One region of the Streptococcus sp. ZY171113 genome, then DNA from elsewhere that is predicted to be linked to it. Evidence: predicted binding sites of a transcription regulator. Region 1 holds the regulator's gene; each other region holds the start of a gene.
What was found. Region 1 encodes Rex, which represses fermentation and respiration genes when NADH is low (regulators of the CRP and FNR family bind a similar motif). Its sites were predicted from a motif close to TTGTGAANTANTTCACAA; they were not measured.
Positions count from the first base shown of each region.

Region 1 (7,120 bases):
TTTTGGACCAGTTTATCGGTCATTAGACCTGTCGGACACTTTTTTAGTTGTCCGATGTGTGAGGTCGTGTTATACTGGTTTTTAGTGATGTTGAAAGGACTGTTCAAGTGAACCTTAATAAATCTGTTTTTACAACCTTAGTCGCCAGTTTTCTGGTCTGTTTTCTGATTTGGACCTACTGGTCATCGACCGCTAATTTGGTTGAAACGGGCCTGACGGCAGCTCAGCCATTTTTCATCGGAGCAGGCATGGCCTACATCATCAATATCGTGATGGCAACCTACGAAGGGCTTTGGGATAAGCTTTTTGGGAGGAGAGGCGGGAAGCTGAAGCGGCCAGTTGCTCTCTTGCTGTCTTACCTGAGTTTTTTTCTCCTCTTGTTTACCGTTTTTAGTGTGATTTTGCCAGATGTAATTGCCAGTCTGAGGCAATTGTTGGTTGTTGATTGGGAGCAGTTGCAGTCTTCTTTGGAGCAGCTGCAGGAACAAGCCTGGCTCAAGGAGGTAATGGCTAAAACGGGTCAACAGGTGGACCTGAGCCAGCAGGTGGCCTCATATAGTCAGAAGTTTCTGAGCCAGCTGCTAGGTTTTTTGACCGGCTTGGTTACCTCCGCCAGCTCCATTGCCAATGCCTTGATGACTGTCTTCATCAGTTTGATTTTTTCCATCTATGTTCTTGCCAGTAAGGAAGAGTTGGGGCGGCAGTTCAGGCTCTTGCTTGACACTTTTGCGGGGCGATTTGCGGCTACGGTTTACTACTTGCTTGGGATTTTTGACCAGCGATTCCGTGGTTTCTTTGTTAGCCAGAGTTTGGAGGCTCTTATTTTAGCCACCTTAACAGCCATCGGGATGACGGTGCTGGGCTTGCCCTATGCAGCAACTATTAGCCTCTTGATTGCTTTAACGGCTATGATTCCTGTGGTGGGTGCCTATATTGGGGTGACAGTGGGAACGATTTTGATTCTGACCCAGTCGGTGAGAGAGGCTGTAATCTTTTTGATTTTTATCATTCTATTGCAGCAGCTTGAGGGCAATCTGATTTACCCTCGAGTGGTTGGCGGTTCTATTGGTCTTCCAGCTATTTGGGTTCTGGTTGCAATTTCTATCGGCGGTGCTCTGGCTGGTATTTTGGGCATGCTGGTTGCTGTTCCAGTGGCTGCAAGCTGTTACCAAATCTTGAAAGATATTGTCCATAAACGGGCGAAAAACAGTCAAAAATCATAAAAATCTCCCTCTTCTACGAATAAGTAGGTGGAGGGATTTTTTATGTATCACGTTGAATTGATGACTGAACCACTCTTGCCTCGTGAACGCTTGCTTGCCTGTGGAGCTGAACAACTCAGCAATCAGGAGTTACTGGCTATCATCTTGAGAACTGGCACTCGTCGAGAGTCGGTCTTGACCCTAGCTAATCAGTTTCTTGAGGGGTTAGGGAACATCGCTGAGCTGAAGGACTTGTCCATCCAGGAACTTCAAACCTTTCCAGGGATTGGTCAGGTCAAGGCTTTGGAACTCAAGGCCATGTTGGAATTTTCCAAGCGGGTTCATCAGGCTGAACAAACTCGGCTAGATCAGGTGGTATCAAGCATAGCCCTGGCTAAACGCATGATGGCTGAACTTGGTGATAAGAAGCAGGAGCACCTTGTTGCCCTTTACTTGGACAGTCAGAACAGGATTATTCACCAGCAGACGGTCTTTATTGGTAGTGTGAGGCGGTCGGTGGCTGAACCTAAGGAGATTCTCCACTATGCTTGCAAGACCTTAGCAACTTCTTTGGTTGTTATCCATAACCACCCATCTGGCTCCTGTCAACCTAGTCCGCAAGACATTAGTTTCACCACTAGCTTAAAGCGGTCTTGTGATGATTTGGGATTGGTCTTTTTGGATCATCTTATTGTAGGAAAGAAAACATATTATAGTTTTCGGGAAAAATCTGATTTGTTGGATTGAGCTGCTGAAAAAGCGAGGCCTGAGCCTCGCTTGCTGGTTAGAGGTGATTGACCACATAGTCAAAGAGCTTGAGGTCGTCTGGGCTGACCTGATGGATGAGTTCGGGGTGCCATTGGACACCCAGGAAACGAAAATTAGGGTCTGTTGATTCAACGGCTTCGATGGTTTGGTCCTCAGCTCTGGCGACAACGGTCAAGTTGTCTGCCAACCGGTCAATGGCCTGGCGGTGGTAGGAGTTAATCTGAGCAGCTCTGCCATAGACCTTAGCCAAAAGAGACCCCTCTTCAATGCTGATGGCGTGGGTGGCCACATGGGGCAAGTCGCTCTGCCAATGGCCAGGAATGTCTTGGTGAAGGCTGCCACCGAGGGCCACATTGACCAACTGGGTGCCTCGGCAAACCGTAAAGAGGGGTTTGCCCAGCTGACGGCTCAGGTCGATGACCTTGAGCTCGCAGAGGTCACGCTCCAGGCTGTAGTCGTCTTCGAAGGCGGCTTTTTCTTGGCCGTAAAATTGGGGGTCAACGTTTTGGCCACCAATCAGGATGACCTTGTCCACCAGATTGATGTAGGTGTTAAGAATGCCTTCGTCGCAGGTCATAGGAAAGAGGACAGGCACGCCCCCAACAGCCTCAACCCCCTTGGAAAAGCCAGACGGGACGTAGGTCCAGGGGATATTGTCCAGAGCGATGTTGAGGCGTTGGTTGGCAAAAATGCCGATGAGAGGCTTAGTCATAGGGGCTCCTTTTACAGTCATGCTAACCAGTATAACAGCTTAAGGAGGTTTTGCCTAATAGGTTTTTTCTATCACCGTGATAGGTAATGGCAAGCTGGTTTATTTTTGCTGGTTCATGAAATAGAGTAGGGTTTGGAGTTCGCTGGTCAAATCAACATATTGGACCACGACATGGTCTGGAACATCTAGATTGACCGGTGAAAAGGACAGGATGCCACGGATACCAGCGTCAACCAGAAGGTCAGCGATTTCTTGAGATTTGACACTTGGGACCGTCAAGATGGCGGTTTCGATGTCTGTTCCCATCAGGCGTTTCTTGATTTCAGAAATGCCGTAGATGGGAACATCATCGCCGATTTTACCACCGACGATAGGGTTTTCGTCAGTATCAAAGGCCATGGTGATTTGCATCTTGTTGCGATCATGGAAGCGGTAGTGCAGGAGAGCTCGACCGATATTTCCGACACCGACAATTAAGACATTGGTTACGGCCTTATCGTTGAGAATGTCAGCGAAAAAGTCCATGAGTTTCTTGACATCGTAACCAAAACCACGGCGGCCCAATTCGCCAAAGTAAGAAAAGTCTCGACGAACAGTGGCGGAGTCAATACCGATAGCCTCGGCGATTTGTTTGGAGTTGGCCCGCTCAATCTTTTCAGCATTGAAGCGTTTGAAGATGCGGTAGTAGAGGGACAGGCGTTTAGCCGTTGCGTTTGGGATGGTTTTGTCAGTCATGACAGGCTCCTTGTTACAATTTTCTCATTCTATTATATAAAAAGTTTGTGAAAGTAGCAAGAATTTTCACAAATAAACCTAAAAAAAATCCCTCCATTTTGGGTTTGGAGGGAAGCGTGTTAGAGGTAGCTGCTCAAATCTTTGTTCAGCAAGTGGAAGTAGAGGTCGCCAAATTGACCAGTATAAGGGATATCATGGCCATTTAAGGTGACCTTGACCACCTTGTAGTGGTCGGCTAAAGGGGCTGTACAGGACAACTGAGCCCGCTCAAAAGCAGCATAGTCATCGTACTTGAGTTGGAACTCCTGCTGGGAGGCGTTGAGGTAGGTGATGATTAACATGGCTTATCTTTCTGTCTTTTCAAAAATTTGACGGTCAACCAGACTATCCATGAGGAAGTAAAATTTGTCCCGATGAATGCTGTGCTCTGGGTGTTTGAAAATATTGACCAAGCGAAGGCCGGATTTATCCGTGATGGCTAATTTAGCTCCTGTTAAGTTGGCATTGATGGTCAGCTTGAGGGGAAAACCGTCGCCAGAGTTGGGGACCTCTTCTAAGAGACGGGTCAGTTCGTAGTTCCCGAGCTTGTTTTGGATAAAGGTGGTGTCACGCAGGGTATATTTTTTGATGTTTGGGCTGATAGTGTAGCTGTACTTGCAGTCTTTGAGGGTAATGGTTTGTTCAAATGCCATAATCTTATCCAATAATCCTTTTCAGTGTTTGGGTAAAGCTGGTGATGTCAGCCAGACTGGTCTGGCTAGACGTGCTGATGCGAATGGATTCCCTCAGCTGGGGAGCGTCAGGTCCAAAGAGGGCAGCCAGGACATGGCTGGGTTCGATGTTACCAGCAGTACAGGCTGAACCGGTAGAGACAGCAATTCCTTCCAAGTCCAATCGGGTTAGAAGCAGGGCGTTATTGGCCCCTGTGATGCCTAGATTGATAACCTGAGGGAGACCGTTAGCAGGGCTATTGTAGTAAACAGGCCAGCCCTCCAGTTGGTCCATCAGGGCCTGTTTCAGGTCATCAGCTCTTTGCTGAGGTTGTTTAGCGAGAGCCGCCTTGAGGGCTGCGGTCATGCCTGCAATGCCAATCAAGTTCTCAGTCGAGGCCCTGCGGTGGTTTTCTTGATTGCCCCCGTGGAGGAGCTTGTCCAGCCGGTGCTCCTTGGTATAGAGGAACCCCACCCCTTTGGGGCCGTGGAATTTGTGGGCGGAGGCGGACAGGAAATCCACTCCAGCAGCTTCAGGCAGGACAGGGAGTTTCCCAATCGCCTGAACAGCGTCCACATGAAAGACCGCCTGGTGGTCAGCTAAGACCGAAGCGATGGCCGCAATAGGGTTGATGTGACCCGTTTCATTGTTGGCCCACATGAGGCTGACCAGGATGGTATCAGGTCGTAGGGCCTGGGCCACCTGCTGGGCGGTGATGGTACCGTCCTCAGACGGCGGCAACAAGGTGACCTCAAAGCCGAAACGACTTTCCAAATAGGCCAGGACATCCAAAACCGCATGGTGTTCCATCTGGCTGGAAATCAGGTGCTTGCCCTTGGCTTGGTTGGCCAAAGCGTAGCCCTTGATGGCCAGGTTATTGCTCTCAGTCCCACCAGAAGTGAAAATCAAGCGTTGGGGACTGGTTTCCAGCAAACGTGCCAGGTCAGCACGGCAATCTCTAAGGAGCTTGCTGGCCTCACGGCCAAAGGTGTGGAGGCTGGACGGGTTTCCCGCCAGTTCCATGGCTTCTAGCATGGCTTCCTTGGCCTCTTGGCAGAGGGGGCTGGTGGCGGCGTGGTCCAGATAGATAGCCTTAGTAGTCATTGTCGTCCTCGTCATGGTAGACAAAGAGTGGGCTGAGTGGTTGGCGTTCATGGATACGGATAATAGCGTCCGCCATCAACTCGCTGGCTGAGAGGTAAGTGATATTGGCTGGTTTTGCTTCCTTGGTCTTGACAGAGTCAGTCACTAGGATTTCCTTGATTGGAGCGGCATTGAGGACCTCGGCTGCACCACCAGCAAAGAGACCGTGGCTGGCAACAGCGTAGATGTCGGTTGCCCCACCCCGTTCGACAATCTTGGCCGCCTCAGCAAAGGTTTTACCCGTGTTCAAAATATCATCAATCAAAATCGCATTTTTACCCGCAACATCGCCGATAATGTAGCCTTCCTCTCGCTGGGAGTCGTCCTGGGCGTAGTCGATGATGGCAATCGGAGCGTCCAGGATCTCAGCCAGAGCCCGAGCCCTGCGGATGCCAGAGTTTTTAGGGCTGACCACGACCACATCGTTACCCTTGAGGCCCATGTCGATGTAGTGTTTGGCAAATAGCGGAGCGGTCAGGAGGTTGTCCAAAGCAATGTCAAAGAAACCTTGGATTTGAACCGCGTGCAAATCCAGGGTCAGGATATGGTCAGCGCCAGCCTTGACCAGCATGTTGGCCACCAGCTTGGCGGTAATCGGTTCACGGTCCTTTGCAATCCGATCTTGGCGAGAGTAGCCAAAGTAAGGCATGACCACATTGATGCTGTTGGCACTGGCCCGCTTACAAGCATCAATCATAATCAAGAGTTCCCAGAGGTGATCATTGACCGGGTTGTTAGTGGATTGGATGATGTAGATGTCATCCCCACGCACACTTTCCTCGATGTTAATCATGATTTCCCCATCAGAGAACTGGCGAGAAGAGAGCTTCCCTAGGGGAATTCCTGCCGCGTCAGCAATCTTTTGGGCGATGTCCTGGTTAGAGGTCAGGGAGAAGAGTTTCAGTTGTTTGTCAGCGTAACGCTCAGTCATGATTGGCTCCTTTTTCCATAGTTATTCCCATTTTACCAAAAAATAGAGAAAAAGACCAGCTGAAAACGCATGGTCTTGTGTGAAAAAGAGCTAGTTGGTTCTGGCAGTCCAGTCCTCTGCAAGGATTCCATAGTGACAGAGGGTGACAAATTTACCCTTGACCAGCCGTGCCTGCCGAATGGTGCCCTCATAGGTCATGCCCAGTTTTTCCATGACCCGTCCAGAGGCAGGGTTGCGGTCATCGTGAACCGCCTGAATGCGGTTGAGGCCCAAACGGTCAAAACCAAAGGTTAGGATGGCCAGCCCAGCCTCAGTCGCATAACCCTGCTGCCACCAGTTTTTTCCAAGGGCATAGCCCAGCTCAGCCACTTGGTCACGGTCAGAAAGACCGACAAAGGCAAAGGTACCAATCAGCTGGCCTGTCGCCTTCAGTTCAATGCCCCAAGTATAAAAGTCAGGCCTGTCGTACTGGCTAGCCCAAAAGGCCATGAGTTCCTGAGTTTCTGCCAGATTGGCATGGGGAGCCCAGGTCACATAGCGGGCCACCTCTTCATCGGTCGCCCAGTTGGTGTACATGGCCTTTGCATCATCAGGTTTCAGGGGGCGGAGCAGTAAGCGGTCGGTCTCAAGACTAATCGTTCCTAAATGATTCATCTTATTTCCTCCTATTTTTTGGTTTTGGGTGTTCTGTTTTTAGGGTGGCTGCAAAACGGGCCACCTTGCTCTTGGCATACTTGAAATTGATTTGGTGTTTGGCTAAGAAGGCATCAAAATCAGCCTTGCCCTGAACAGGGTCAGCGACCTCAAGCTCCAACTCGTAGTCCTTAATCCCAGCGTAGGTGTTGCTGTCGATGGCCAAAAGGCCCATGTCCAGCTGAACCTCACGCCGCCTGGTGGTCAGGTGTCCCAAGATGGTTA
Region 1 covers NZ_CM173243.1:976,592-983,711, forward strand. The annotation lists gene AC3ARB_RS04530 (Cof-type HAD-IIB family hydrolase) at 1-26, shown strand, start outside; gene AC3ARB_RS04535 (AI-2E family transporter) at 108-1,223, shown strand; gene radC (RadC family protein) at 1,266-1,949, shown strand; gene AC3ARB_RS04545 (gamma-glutamyl-gamma-aminobutyrate hydrolase family protein) at 1,987-2,682, opposite strand; gene AC3ARB_RS04550 (redox-sensing transcriptional repressor Rex) at 2,782-3,417, opposite strand; gene AC3ARB_RS04555 (DUF4649 family protein) at 3,537-3,758, opposite strand; gene AC3ARB_RS04560 (DUF1831 domain-containing protein) at 3,762-4,109, opposite strand; gene AC3ARB_RS04565 (cysteine desulfurase family protein) at 4,114-5,232, opposite strand; gene AC3ARB_RS04570 (ribose-phosphate diphosphokinase) at 5,222-6,202, opposite strand; gene AC3ARB_RS04575 (GNAT family N-acetyltransferase) at 6,293-6,856, opposite strand; gene AC3ARB_RS04580 (CYTH domain-containing protein) at 6,858-7,120, opposite strand, start outside.

Region 2 (7,120 bases), 550 kb from region 1:
ATCTTACCTCTTGAACGCCTTATTTTTAGGCATCAGTTTAGTTGTCTTATTTATTCTTCACCAAGGGCAGGTGGTCAAAGACGACAACGATGACATCATTTAGCGAGAACTTATGGAAGAAATAAAAGTACATTTAGACAAGTTGCTCAAGCAACGAAAAATAACTTCTAAAGAATTGGCAGAAGGAATCGGCATCACCGAGGCCAATTTATCCATTTTGAAAACAGGCAAGGCAAAAGGTATTCGCTTCAATACGCTCATGAGCATTTGTCGACTACTGGACTGCCAGCCTGGAGATATTTTAGAATACCATAAAGGAGAACATCATGATTAAATCATTAACCAAACTCACTCTTTTAAGCCTTCTCCTCTTAACAGGCTGTAGCATCACGGATACCATGTCTGAGGTTAAACAGGATATCAACGAAACTGTTCAATCAGAAGTCAGTGCGACATTGGACCAGTTAGGCATTGCTAAAACCATTTACCTCACCCCAAATCAAGAGGTCAAGCCCGTTGAACCAGTCTTTACGGGGCAGGTCTATGTTCTGGTTACCAAAGAAAGCTTGGAAAAACATGCTGACAACCAATCCTTCAGGTTGAATGGCCAGGTGATGGAGACCATTTCAGAAAAGAGCGAGGATGATTTCAATATTCGTTATAATGGACAAACCTATTTCACGATTGGAAAAGTTGAGGTGGACGAGCTTAACGAACTACAACTCAATTCAGATTGGAACCAACCTGTTTTATTAGCCTTGAAAAACTAAGGCTACATCATCGAAACGCTTTGCTTGTCAAGGCGTTTTTGTCTTGTTAAACAAGCGATTAAATAAGAGCTTATCTTGAGAGTTGAAAAATAAAAGAGGTCACCTGATGCTCAGGTCACCTCTTGTTAGGGCTAAGGGACTCATTAGAAAAGACTGAACTTGACAAAAACTGTTGAAATACTTCTACCAGTCACCACCTATACCTTTCTAGGAGCTAATCAAACCTTGCAAGAGTAGACTGACCAGGGTCAGGGTCAGCCAGACCAGGCCCCCCAAGAGGAGCGGTTTAACGCCTGCGGTCTTGATTTGGCGGAGGGACATCTTGCTGCCAACGGCAAAGAGGGCGGTGGCCATGAGGAGCTGGGACAGGAAACGGCTGGCGGTCAGTAGAGACTTTGGTAGCAACCCTAGACTGCTGACCAGAGAGGCTAGGAGGAACCAAAGGATAAAGGTTGGAAAAATCTGTTTGAGGGAAAAGCCTCTTTCCCTGCTCTGCCATTTCCCCAAAGGAAAGAGGGCAAAGGCCAAACAGGCGGGCACAATCAGGAGGGTGCGGGCCAGTTTGACCACGGTAGCGGCATCTCCAGCGGCCGTGCCGTAGCCGTAGCCAGCCGCCACGACCGAGGAGGTGTCGTTGATGGCTGTGCCAGCCCAAAGGCCGAAACTGTCCTGACTGAGCTGGAGGAGTTGTCCGACTGGGGGAAAGACCACCAGGGCCAGGAGGTTAAAGAGGAAAATGGTCGAGAGGGCCAGGCCCACCTCGTCCTCCTCCGCCTCCAAAATCGGGGCTGCCGAAGCGATGGCCGAACCACCGCAAATGGCCGTCCCAAAACCAATCAAGAGGCTGAGGCGGCGGGTCAACTTGAGACGTTTGCCAATCAAGAGGCTGAGCCCGAGGGCCAAGAGGGCCAGGGGAAGGCTGATTTGAAGCGACCAGAGGCCCAGGTCCTGGATGTCCCTAAAGGACAGGCGAAACCCCAAGAGAATAATGCTGTACTGGAGGCCTTTCTTGCTGGCTAGGGTCAGGCCAGACTGCCAATCAGGCCTGGTCTTTAGCCAGCCTGACAGGGCTAGACCGGTCAAGAGAGCCAGAATACTGCTGCCCAAGAGGGGGATTTGGCTCCCCAAAACCAAGGCCAAATAGCCAAAAATCAGGGCCACCGTCAGGCCCCCTAACTCACGTTTCATCATGCCACACTCCTTGTCATAAAAAAAGAAGGCCCTCGCCTTCTCAATCGCATACCCCCTGCAGGAATCGAACCTGCAACTACTTCTTAGGAGGAAGTTGTTATATCCATTTAACTAAGGGAGCTGGTACCACTATTGTACCCTAGTTGGGCCCAAATTGCAAGTTGATTTTCCGCTCGCCCACGCCGTACGCATGAAGAAAATGCATGCAACTATCTTTTTGAGTTGCATGAATTTTTCAGAAATTTTCTTGAAAATACTTCGATAATCGGTACTATTCTATTCATCTCATGAAAATTATACCAAAATTTTCATCTAAAAAGTGCAACACTTCTCTGAAAAATTGTTTTCTAAAATCGTCGTTTTCTTCATGCGTTTGGCGTGCCGCTCGCTCAAGGTTAGGCTTCTTTGGGAAATGGCAGAGCAACTGAGCTGATTTCCTCAGTTTTTGCCGTCACCATCTCCCACCACGCAACCTACAAAACCTTTACTGTAAAATAACCCTCAGCCATCAAGGACCTGAGGATGCTAATCGCCTCATCCAAATCCTCTGGTTCAAACTGAATGTCATAGTGGTAAATCTGTTTCCGATAGGGTTCAACCCTCACCCCTAACTCATGGAGGCGAGTCAAGTCGGCCGTTAAGCGTTGATCCATCTTTTCCAAGTCCACATCTATGTCATAAGTGTGACTCAGGCGGTTCAAAAAGGCCTTATCCGCATGATAGGCTTGACGGTTAACTGAACGCACCAAAGCATGTAAATCATAAACTTCTGACACAAGGCTTTGCCGAATCATGATCAGGTCTTCTTCCACAGAAGCACCAGCAGTCAAAAAACCAAAGGCCAGGCGATCATCAAGCTCTGGCTCGCCATAATCAAAGAGAGGGTTGGCCCTTTGCTCCTCTGTCAAGGTCACAAAAGCAACGGAACCTCCCGTTGCATCTGTCATGCCTACTTTCACTTCAACAGCAGCTTGGCCCAGTTCTAACCGTTCAAATTCAGCTTCAATCAGCCGTTCAACTTGTTGGGCTCTCCCTAAACTGACACAAGCTGTCAGCACCAAGGAGCTAAGCAGTAAAAAGAGGCCAGCTAATCTTCTTCTCATCTTTCCTTCCTCCTCACCACGGGGTTCCTCTTCCTTCAAACATTATCGCAGGTCTTTCTCCACCTTGTCAAGACAAAACCGCAGCTTGAGCTGCGGCTTTGTCCTTCAATTTAGAAAAGTTCCTTGTAGAAAGCAATGGTTTCTTCCAGAGTTGGCATGAAGGGGTTTCCTGGTGCACAGGCGTCAATGAGAGCATTCTTAGACAGGTACTCGAAGTCAAAGTCTTCTTCCTTGATGTCAAGCTCGGTCAATTTTTTCGGAATACCAACGGTGGCTGAGAGTTTTTCAATCTCGGAGATGGCGTAGCTGGCACACTCTTCATCAGACTTGCCGTCCACCGCAAGGCCCAGGGCCTTGGCGACATCACGGAAGGCTGCTGGGACGCGTTTGGCATTTTCCCGCTCGATGATTGGGAGAAGCATGGCACAGCAGACACCGTGTGGCAGATTGTAGACTGCCCCCAATTGGTGAGCCATGGAGTGAACGTAGCCCAGACCTGCATTGTTAAAGGCCATACCACCAAGGAAGATGGCATTGACCATGGCTTCACGGGCTTCCACATCTTGACCATTGGCAACGGCACGAGGCAGGTATTCTTTAATCAGTTCGATGGCTCCGATAGAGAGTTTTTTGGTCACCCCGTAGGCACCTGGGGTCACCAGAGCCTCAATAGCATGGGTCAGGGCATCCATACCAGTCGCCGCTGTCAGGTCAGCTGGTTTGGACAGCATGAGCTCTGGGTCATTGACCGACATGATGGCCAGACTGTTCTTATCCACCATGACCATCTTAACCTTACGCTCCTCATCGGTAATGACGTAGTTGATGGTGATTTCAGCCGAGGTACCAGCAGTCGTGTTGATGGCCACAACTGGCAGACCCTTGTTGGCGGATTTGTGGAGACCTTCCAAGTCTTGTGGGGTCACCTCATTGGTCGCCATGATGGAAATACAGCTGGCCGCATCCTGAGGCGAACCGCCACCAGCAGACACGATAAAGTCACAGTTTTCAGCCTTGAGAACAGCCAAACCATCATAGACGTTCTTACAGGTCGGGTTTGGATCCACATCCTCAAAGACCACAAACTCGATACCCGCAGCTTCTAGTGGCCCAGTTACCTTGGGTAAGATATCGCTAGACGCGATAAAGTGGTCGGTCACCACTAGGGCTTTTTTGAAACCCAGCTCCTTGACCTGAGCTCCAAATTCCTTGATGACACCAGGGCCAATCAAGTTAACAGCAGGAACATAAAAAGTTGCCATAGCATTTCTCCTTTATGATAGCGTTTTACTATCTCTATTGTACGACATTCTATTTGTGAAATCAAGAACAAAGTTGTGCTAAACAGCTATTTTTTGCAAAAAAAATAACCCTTCCCAGCTTATTTAATTGGGTCTAGTAAAAAACTCCTTAGCCCATAAAATACAGGGAATGACTAACTATCTAAATGCTACTTGAGTTAAGACCTATACGAAAACGAAAACCATTCTTGTGTCCAGGGACAGTAAAAACTCCCACTTGAAACAAGGGAGAGATGAGTTAAACACAGCCTAAAAACATCAAAAAAAGACTGGCAAACCAGTCTTTCCATCCGAACTGAGCCCGGCCGGCGAGCTGAGCAAAACTCCAGAACATCACAAAAGCCCCCACTTGGAACAAGTGAGAGCTTAGTTGAATTCGCCCTAAAATGGCTAAAAAATCCTGTGACCCACTCACAGTCCAAAAACTGTTTCTGGGTCATCTTGATTTTTAACGCCATTTCTTGACGGACTCCATATCCTATCTTAACGACGGATTTCTTTGATACGAGCAGCCTTACCTTGAAGGGCACGCAAGTAGTAAAGTTTAGCACGACGGACTTTACCGTAACGCACAACTTCGATTTTATCAACACGTGGTGTGTGGAGTGGGAAGGTACGTTCTACACCGATACCGCCAGAGATTTTACGAACGGTGTACATCTCAGAGATGCCTTGGCCTTTACGAGAGATAACAACGCCCTCGAAAAGCTGGATACGCTCGCGGTTACCCTCGACAACTTTCGCGTGAACGCGAACGGTGTCACCAGGACGGAAAGCAGGGATGTCAGTACGCAGTTGACCTTCGGTCAATGATTGGATCAATGGATTCATGTTTTACTCCTTCTCTTACCAATCTTGGGTGCTTTGAAACCCAGCGGATTAGCCGTTTTTTGTGCGTCCATTACACACGTCTTTTATTTTACTATAAAATGGCAGAGCTGTAAAGGATTTTTGCTCAAAAAACACGCCGTTCGCATGAAGAAAATGCATGCAACTATTTTCTAGTTACACGCATTTTTTCAGAAATTTTCTTGAAAATAACTCAAAAATAAGAACCATTCGATTCATATCGCATGAATTATATCACAAAAACTACCAAATTTTTCACTATTTCTATGAAAATACGATTTCTGAAAACTAAATTTTCTTCATGCAGTTGGCGTGCTCAAAAAAACACTACCAGCTGGCTTTTTTGACGCCTGGCAGTTGACCCTGGTGGGCCAGTTCGCGGAAGGTCACACGGCTGACCCCAAATTTCCTCATGTAGGCACGGGGGCGACCATCCGTGCGGTCACGCAATTTGAGGCGGTTAGGGTTGGAATCCTTAGGCAATTTTCTCAGGGCCTCATAGTCTCCTTTTGCCTTGAGCTCCCGACGCAGGTCAGCGTACTGGGCCACCAATTTCAGTTGCCGTTCGTAACGGGCGATTTTTGATTTCTTAGCCATTTGCTTCTCCTTTTTATTTAACTGGTTAACAAAAATAGTTTACCACATTCTCAAAAATTTGCAAGCAAAAACTTAACCAGTTTTGCAACTTCTTATCAGCTCAGCCATTTCCCAAAAGAAAAAAGCCCCGCACGGGGGCCTCTCTCATCTAGTCTAGTGCCGCTGCAAGGCCTTCTGCAAAGGCCTCCAGTTTCTCGATGTCCTCGTCCTCGGCAGCCAAATCAACCTTGACTGAGTCAGCACCCTTGGTCGCACCGCTCTTTTCAAAGGCCGCCTCAAAATCATCGACCGCCTTGCAGAAATAGTCGTAGAACGTGTCACCCGAGCCGACCACACCAAAGACCTTACCAGTCAAGTCCAGGTCCTGCAAGTCCTCGTAGAAGTCCACAATCTCGTCAGGCAAATCGCCGTCGCCATAGGTGTAGGTGGCCACCACAGCGATGTCAGCGTCCTCAAAGTCGCTGGCATCCACGCTGGTGCATTCCTCCAGCTCCACCGTATGCCCAAGCTCGGTCAGCTTGTTGGCCACGATGTCCGCAATTTCCTCGGTATTTCCAGTCATGCTGGCGTAAACAATCTTAGCTAAAGCCATAAAGTCCTCCTGTTTTCCTCCTATTATAGCATAGTCCCCGCCTTTGGGCTAGTCTAAAAAGCCCTCATAGCCCTCTTTTAGGGCCAATAGCAGAGCCGTTTTCTGGTCCTGACTGGTAAAACTGGCTCGGATGGCATGTTCGTTGAAGGTCAGAAAGTCCCTGACGGTGGTCCCAAAGTGTTGGTGATAGAGCTGGTACTCCTTGGTTAAACTGGTGTTGGACACCGTCCGGTTGTCGGTGTTGATGGTGATTTTACCGCCCAGAGCATAGAGTTTTTTGTAGGGAAAATCCTCCAAGCACTTGATGGCCTTGGTGTGGAGGTTGCTGACCAGACACAGTTCAGCGGTCGCCCCAGCGGCTACAAATCGCTCAACCAACTCGTCCGACTGGGTCAGGGCAGACCCGTGGCCAAACCGAGTGATGTTGAGGTCCAGCCCTGCCGCAATGTTGGCCGCACAGCCACATTCCCCCGCGTGAAGGGTAAAGGGCAGGCTCAGGTCTTGGGCAGTCGTGATGGTCTCAGCCAGCACCTGGGTGGGGAAGTTCTCCTCGTCGCCCGCAAAGTCGAAACCGACCAGGCCCCGAGGAACCAGGTGACGGACGGCCTTGAAGATGGCCAGGCTCTCTTTCTGATCCAGCTGCCGCATGCCACATACTAGGGCCTTGGCCACGATGCCAAAGTCCTGATGGGCCTGCTCAAACCCGTCCAAGACAGC
Region 2 covers NZ_CM173243.1:1,530,996-1,538,115, forward strand. The annotation lists gene AC3ARB_RS07300 (hypothetical protein) at 1-103, shown strand, start outside; gene AC3ARB_RS07305 (helix-turn-helix domain-containing protein) at 113-334, shown strand; gene AC3ARB_RS07310 (hypothetical protein) at 327-770, shown strand; gene AC3ARB_RS07315 (YeiH family protein) at 978-1,958, opposite strand; tRNA gene AC3ARB_RS07320 (tRNA-Arg) at 2,011-2,082, opposite strand; gene AC3ARB_RS07325 (hypothetical protein) at 2,435-3,064, opposite strand; gene AC3ARB_RS07330 (iron-containing alcohol dehydrogenase) at 3,175-4,326, opposite strand; gene rplS (50S ribosomal protein L19) at 4,849-5,196, opposite strand; gene rpsN (30S ribosomal protein S14) at 5,542-5,811, opposite strand; gene AC3ARB_RS07345 (flavodoxin) at 5,960-6,403, opposite strand; gene add (adenosine deaminase) at 6,452-7,120, opposite strand, start outside.
Region 2: AC3ARB_RS07330 (iron-containing alcohol dehydrogenase) is a predicted target of Rex. The motif match lies at 4,380-4,397, and genes of this name have one in related genera.

Region 3 (7,120 bases), 820 kb from region 1:
TGAAAAAACTAATCATCTGTGCTGCTCTGCTATTGTCCCTCATGGGAAAAAGCGTGCTGGCACTAGACCAGGCCAGTTTACCTGCTCAAGCGGGGATGGCTATCGACGTGCGGACAGGAAAGGTCCTCTACGAAAAAAATGCCGACCAGGTGATGCCGATGGGCAACCTCAGTCGGGTAGCGACCCTATACCTGGTCTATCAGGCGGCCGCCCAAGGGCAAATTAGCTGGGAGGACAAGGTCACTCCTAGCGATTTAGCCTATGAGCTGAGCTACCAACCAGACATATCCTCACTGCAACTGACAGCCGACCACTACACCGTCAAGGATTTAACCAAGGCCAGCCTCATGTCTGCTTCTGTCGCTGCCACTCGGGCCCTAGCTGAACATGTGGCTGGAAGCGATGAGGCAGCAACCCTAAAGATTCGCGAGTTGCTCCGCGACTGGCAGTTGAACAGCGACGGCATCATCAATGCCTCTGCGGTCAACAACGCTTATCTGGGTGAGGAAATCTTGACAGGAAGTCAGGTCGATGAGGAAAACCAGCTCTCCGCTCGGGATGTGATTACCATCAGTTACCGCCTGGTTAAGGATTTCCCAGAGGTGCTCGAGTTGGCCGAAGCCACCCGAGGGAAATTCGGTGGGGATGACCTCTATACCTTCAACTACCTTCTGGAAAACATGCCCCACAACCGCCCCAATGCCTATGGTTTGATGACAGGGTCCTCTGACCAATCAGGCTCCCATCTCATTAGCTTGTCTTACGAGAACCTGATGCAGGTCATGGTGGTCATGATTGATGTAGAGGGCGGACGTGAGGATACCGACAAGCGTTTTGTCGTCGCTAACCACTTTTTAGACCAAATCGGCGACGCCTTCCATTTGCAAAAAGTCATTCCTGCCAGCACCAGTTACAAGGACACGCCTGCTCCTGTTTTAGATGGGGTCAAACCAACCACTTCAGCTGTCACCCTAGATGACTTTTATGTGGTGACAACGCCTGCGACGGTCAACACCTTCCGTCTCAAACCTGTCTTTCCTGATAAGACTAACTACGCCCCTATCAAGGAGGGACAAGTCGTCGGCCAGCTTGTCTTTGACGACCAGGTTCTTATCGGCCAAGGCTATCTAGAAGAGCTGCCAAGCATGCCTCTCGTTACTGAGGAGACGGTCGAACGAACCCACATTTTCGAAGTGATTTGGAATCATTTTGTCCGCTATGTTTTAGAAAATCTCTAAAAAAACAACCCGGGTTCAGATCAGAACTCGGGTTTTTCGCACTCAATGAAGAACCTGCTGGTCCTGTTTAACCGACCACCCCACTCTCCTTAGTAACTGAATACCCTAACTGCTACCAGTAGCGGTGCCCAAATGAGGAACACTAGCCCAAACAAGTTAAAAAGAGCTCCGCTAGGGAACTCTTCTTAATTTGTTTGATTAAGCTTTACCAGCTGAACCGAAAACGTCGATACGTTCTTCGATAGCTTCTTGAACTGCCTTGATACCAGGAGCCAAGAACTTACGTGGGTCGAAGAGTTTCTTGGCATCGTAAGTAGCCTTGTCAGCTGAGTAGTCAGAAGCAAATTTCAAAGTAGCTTCTGCGAAGGCGATTTGACCTTCTGTGTTCACGTTAACTTTAGCAACACCAAGACGGATAGCTTCTTGGATTTGCTCATCAGGGATACCTGAACCACCGTGAAGAACGATTGGGAAACCTGGAACAGCTTCTGTCAATTTCTTCAAGTGCTCAAGGTCAAGACCTTCCCAGTTTTCTGGGTAAGGGCCGTGGATGTTACCGATACCTGCTGCCAAGAAGTCGATACCAGTTGCAACCATAGCGATAGCGTCTTCGATTGGAGCAAGCTCACCTTTACCAACGATACCGTCTTCCTCACCACCGATAGTACCAACTTCAGCCTCAACTGAGATACCTTTAGAGTGAGCCAATTCAACCACTTCTTTAGCTTTCGCCAAGTTTTCTTCAACTGGCAAGTGGGAACCGTCAAACATGATAGACGTGTAACCAGCTTCGATACAGGCAAGAGAGTCTTCGTAGTGACCGTGGTCAAGGTGGATAGCAACTGGAACAGTGATGTTCATTGATTCGATCAAGTTAGCAATCAAGTTGCGAGCAACCTTGTAGCCACCCATGTACTTAGCCGCACCCATAGAGGTTTGAACAAGGATTGGGGCTTTTTTGGCTTCTGCGGCACGCAGGATAGCCTGAGTCCACTCGAGGTTGTTGGTGTTAAATCCGCCGACTGCATAGCCGTTTTCACGGGCTGCTTTGACAAATTCTGCTGCTGAAACTAATGGCATGATGTGCCTCCTTTATTTTTTGGGCCATAGCAGAGCTAAACCCTTACCTGTTAATTTTATCACAGTTGGTCAAAAAATACCAGCCTAGACCGCAAAAAATCTTAATCCATCTTAAATTTCTCTCTAGCCACCTTAATTTCTCGTTCTAATCCTCTCGCTAATCCCTTGACAGCTTGATGACAACTCTGAGCATCCAAGGCATAATGTCCCTTAGCATTATAAAAACTCTCCTTCCAGCCTGGCCTAAATCGCCAGCTACGGTTGGGAGAACGGTAACCTTTGCTCTGACGACGACGAAAGGCAGGGTCATGGGGGCCAACTGGCCAAACGTCCAGCTCCCAGTGCCGTCGATTGGCTCGGCTGGCATAATTGAAACTAGCCCCGTTGACCACACCAGAAACTGTCGCACCGCCTCTGTCCATTAGGTTCAAAAACTTCCCTTTGCTGGACAAGATAAACTCACTATGGTAGTTAATCAGAATTTTGAGATTAACGCTTATCTGGTTTTCTGGGAACATAGGCTGGGCAGCTGGATTGCTGGCCTTAAATCGTCGCTTGTTGTGGAGGCGGGAGGATTCGCCCAAGTCATAGGTCAGCTGGTAGTCATAGCTGGTCAGCCCCAGCCATTCACCCAGACGGTCTCGGGCATCAGCCTGAGCCAAGTAAGTCACCAAGGCCTGGCGGTCGCTCAAACCTGAGCCTCCATAGTGTCGCCTTACCCAATCCGCCTGATAGGTCGATAGCAGGTAACGCAACTGATGGACCTGCCTGGCCAAGAGGTCATCGCTGACCAAGAGGGATTGACCAGGAAAGGCCAGGTCCACCGCCCGAGCCAGAATAGCCCAGAAACGGTCATGGGGTGGCAGGTCCGGCCAGATTCTCCCTAAGAGTTCCACTGTCTGGCTCGGGCGGCCCGATAGTCCCTCTGGGAAGTCTAGGAGGTCCAGCGACAGGACCAGCAACTGCCTAGCCGCTTCCTGATTAGTCAAGCCCGCCTGAAACATGGTCACAAAGGCTGGGCTACCAAATTGTCTCAGCTGCTGGGGCAGGTCTGATAGGGATAGCTCTTTCTGAGTCAGCTGATTGAGATAAGCCACCTGAGAAGCTTGAGGCCAGCCTTGCTTACTGAGTTGGTTTAGACTGCCCCTGATGTCCTCAGCCTCCTCCGGAAGAGCCTCAAGGGCAGCTGCTAGGGCTGGCTCAACAGCAAGTGTCTGGGGCAAAACAGGCTTGCCCGCTCGGCTATTGACCCAAAGAAAAAACAAAGCAAGGAGGAAACAGCCACCAAAGAGCCAGGCTGTCAAATCAGGATTCCCTCCAAATGGTCCAGCTCGTGCTGGCAAATCTGGGCTGGGAAATCGGTCAAGGTCAGGGTCTGTTCCTGCCAATCCTTATCCAAAAAACGGACGGTAATCTGGCGGTAGCGGGTGGTCGGCCGAGTGCCAGTCAAGGACAGGCAGCCCTCCTCGGTCTGGTAGGGGTCCTGCTTGGCCAGAAGAACAGGGTTATACATGACCAGACTGGACAAGCCCAGGTCGATGATGATGACCCGTTTCTGGTAGCCAATCATGTTGGCAGCCAGGCCCACACAGCGGTCGCGATTGGCTGCTAGGGTCGCCACCAGCTCCTGGCCAATATGACGGTCTTGAGGGGTCGCCAGCTGAGAGGGCTGGCTCAAAAAGAGGGGGTCTGTCACAATGGGTTTCATCTTTGTCCTCGCTTTCTAAGAACCTGTACTCACAATCGAAAGAATTGATTGACTGGGCTAGTTTTGGTGCAATCGAGAAACAGTTTTGGCAGAAATACTGCACGTATCGCCAAAACACGTGACAAAGAGTGAGCCCAAACTAGCCCGTCAGGTGAAGACTGGTTCTAAGACCATTATAGCAAAAATCCACCAAGACCACTAAAAACGCATGCGGCAATGCCACATGCGTTGTACATGAACCTCTCAAATCAGGTTAGCTCTTATCATCGGATAGCTTCTTTTTGGAGGCATAGACCAGACCCAGGCCAGCCATCAAGCTGAGACTACCTGCTGCATAGACGAAGACTGAATCCCCATCACCAGTAGCTGGCAGACTAGTTTGAGCAGCTGAAGCTGGCTGAGCTGTCGCAACTGGAGTTGCTGTTGCAACCGAGGCGACTGGAGCCACTGGGGCGACTGAGCCTGCTCCTGTTGCGGTTGTTTGAACAGCAACATCTCCCTTGGCCAACTCGCCTTGCTCACCACCTTTACGGTAGGCCACACCATAGTAGCTGAAGTGGGTCACTTCAACCGCCACATGATTCGCATCGATTTGGGTAAATGGCAGAGCTTCTGACAGGCCGGTCGGAGCAATGTAGTAAACCCCTTCTACCTGTCCTCTGACAGGCAAGATAACCTGGGCAGACGACGTAATCTGTTGTCTTTGACCTGCTGTGTCCACAAAGTAAATGTCATACAAATCAAGTTCCAAATCAGCCAAGCGATGGTCCAAGGTCACCTCAGGTTTCTCCTTAGGATGAACAATCAGATGTAAACCTTTCGTCCTATCGTCGCCAGACAACAGCACCTGGATTCCAGTTGCTTGATCTCGGTAGAGACCCGTACCAGCTGGGGTTACAGGCTCACCCTGAGATACTGGCTCAGTGATTGCCGATGTCTCTGGTTGAACGTCAGGAACAACTGGCACTGGAACCTCTGTGCCAACCTGATGACCAGGTACTGGTGTTGAAACCTGGTCTACAACCGCTCCTGGCTGAACTGTTGCTGTTTCGGTGATTGGAACTGTTACTGGTTTATCACTCTCTCCTGTTCCTGAAACAGGTTTTGGTTGGTCAGTTGCTGTCCCTGGTTTTTCTCCAACTTCTGGTTGGGTTCCTGCTTGCTCACTTGTCGTTAAGGCAGCCACTTGGTCCTGCAACTGATTGAGACGGGCGGTTAAGCTGGCCAAATCAGTTGTCGCCTTGGTCAGGCGGTCTGCCGTCTGGCTGTGAGCTGCCTGCTCAGCATCTCGTTGAGCCTCAGCTGCTTTCAAGGCTGCCTGCAGGTCTGTTCGTTGTTTGTCAACTTCCTGAACCTTCTCCAAAGACTGAGCCAGTTGACGCTCAAGGTCAGCCTTATCTGTCTCCAACTTGGTCAAGGCAGAGGCTGTCGCTTCCTTAGCCGCCTGAGCTTGGGACAGCGCGGTTTCCAGCTCAGCCAAGCGAGTTTTCAGTTTGGCACTATCGGCCAACTCAGGCTTGTCTGCCAAGGCTTGCTCCAAGGCCACTTTTTCAGCTGCCAAGCCAGCGTAGGCAATCTGGAGCTGACTGAGCTCTCTTTCCAAGCGGGTCTTGTCAGCTCGAGCAGTCTCAAGGGCCGTTTGAGCAGCGGTCAGCTGATTGAGAAGACCGGAAGAATCCCCACCCAAGGTTGCTAATTGAGCCGTCAAGGCCTCAATGCGTTCCTGGGCACTGGTCAAGGCGGCGGTCAGACTGGTCTTATCGCCTTGCAAGCCAGTCACCTGGCCTCTAGCACCAGCCAGGTCTTGGGTTAAGGTGCTGTTGGCTGTTCGTAAATTAGCCAGTTCAGTTTCCAAACGAGCTTTCTCTGTTCGAGCAGCTTCAAGAGCTGTTTGAGCAGCCGTCAATTGTCCCTGAGTAGCAGTTGACTGGCCACTAAGCGTTGCCAACTGGCTGGTCAAACGATCAATCTGATCCTGAGCAGCAGTCAAGGCAGCGGCCAGACTGGTCTTGTCACCTGTCAGGCCAGTCACTTGTCCGTTAGCGGTGGTCAAGCGGTTAGTCAGGTCTTGATTGGCAGTGTTCAATCGGTTCAAGTCAGTTTCTAGTCGAGCTTTATCCGATTGAGCGGCTTCCAAGGCTTTTTGAGCATCCTGCAAGAGTTTTTTCAGGCGAGCCTCCTCAGTTGCTCGAGCAAGTGCCTCCTCTTCCAAGCGTTGCTTGTCTCTCAGAGCCTGATCACGCTCAGCCTGGGCTTGACGCAAGCGGTCAAACAGCTGGTCATCTGTTTGTGTGCTCTGCGATTTCACCAAAAGATCAGGGGCAGTCGCCAGACTGGCCACGGCTCGGTCAATCTCAATCTGTTGGGTCGTGCGGCTATCGTGGATAGCACGGGCAGCCGACACTCGGTTTCTAAAGGCCTGATAGCTTTCTGGAGTGTACTCCGCCCCTGTCACCTGCTCAAGCGGGGTAAGAGCTTCATTGAGGGCTGATTTATTCACCCGACCCAGAGCCTGGTCAATCTGACCCAGTTTGAACTTGGCCTGCTTGATGTAGCTCAAGTCGGTCGTTACACCTTTCTTCCAGTTGAGGGAGAATTCCTTGTCAAAGTGGCCGTAGGAGTTGAGGATAAAGGTGCCATCTTTCTGAACGGTCACACCAGCATAACCCGTGTCACCCGACTTGGCGTTTTGAGCCCAGTCTTCAGCCAAGAGAATGCGATACTCACCCTCATTCTGCTTCATCAGGTCGTCATAAGTGCCAACCCAGGCTACCCATTCACCGGCCATCCAGTCGTTGTTCTCAATCCGACCGTTGTTGTTGTGGTCCAGAATGATTTCACGGAAGGTCACCAAGAGACGACCGCTGATTGGGTCATAGGCCACCTTATGCCGTTCCCCTTGGAGGGCCCCTTGCATGTCCTCTGGACGGGTCCAGGTCTTACCTTCGTCATCGGAATAGAACATGACTGACTTGTGGTGGTGGGACTGTGAGCGGCCCAGGGCCACCAAACGGTTGCCGTCTGGGGAACGGAAGACACCCAACTCACAAATCTGGTAAAGCTGTTCAATGTCACGGTGCTCAGGAATCAATTT
Region 3 covers NZ_CM173243.1:155,793-162,912, reverse strand. The annotation lists gene AC3ARB_RS00830 (D-alanyl-D-alanine carboxypeptidase family protein) at 1-1,238, shown strand, start outside; gene AC3ARB_RS00825 (class II fructose-bisphosphate aldolase) at 1,437-2,318, opposite strand; gene AC3ARB_RS00820 (DUF3114 domain-containing protein) at 2,420-3,706, opposite strand; gene AC3ARB_RS00815 (peptide deformylase) at 3,619-4,026, opposite strand; gene AC3ARB_RS00810 (glycoside hydrolase domain-containing protein) at 4,280-7,120, opposite strand, start outside.
Region 3: AC3ARB_RS00825 (class II fructose-bisphosphate aldolase) is a predicted target of Rex. The motif match lies at 2,366-2,383, and genes of this name have one in related genera.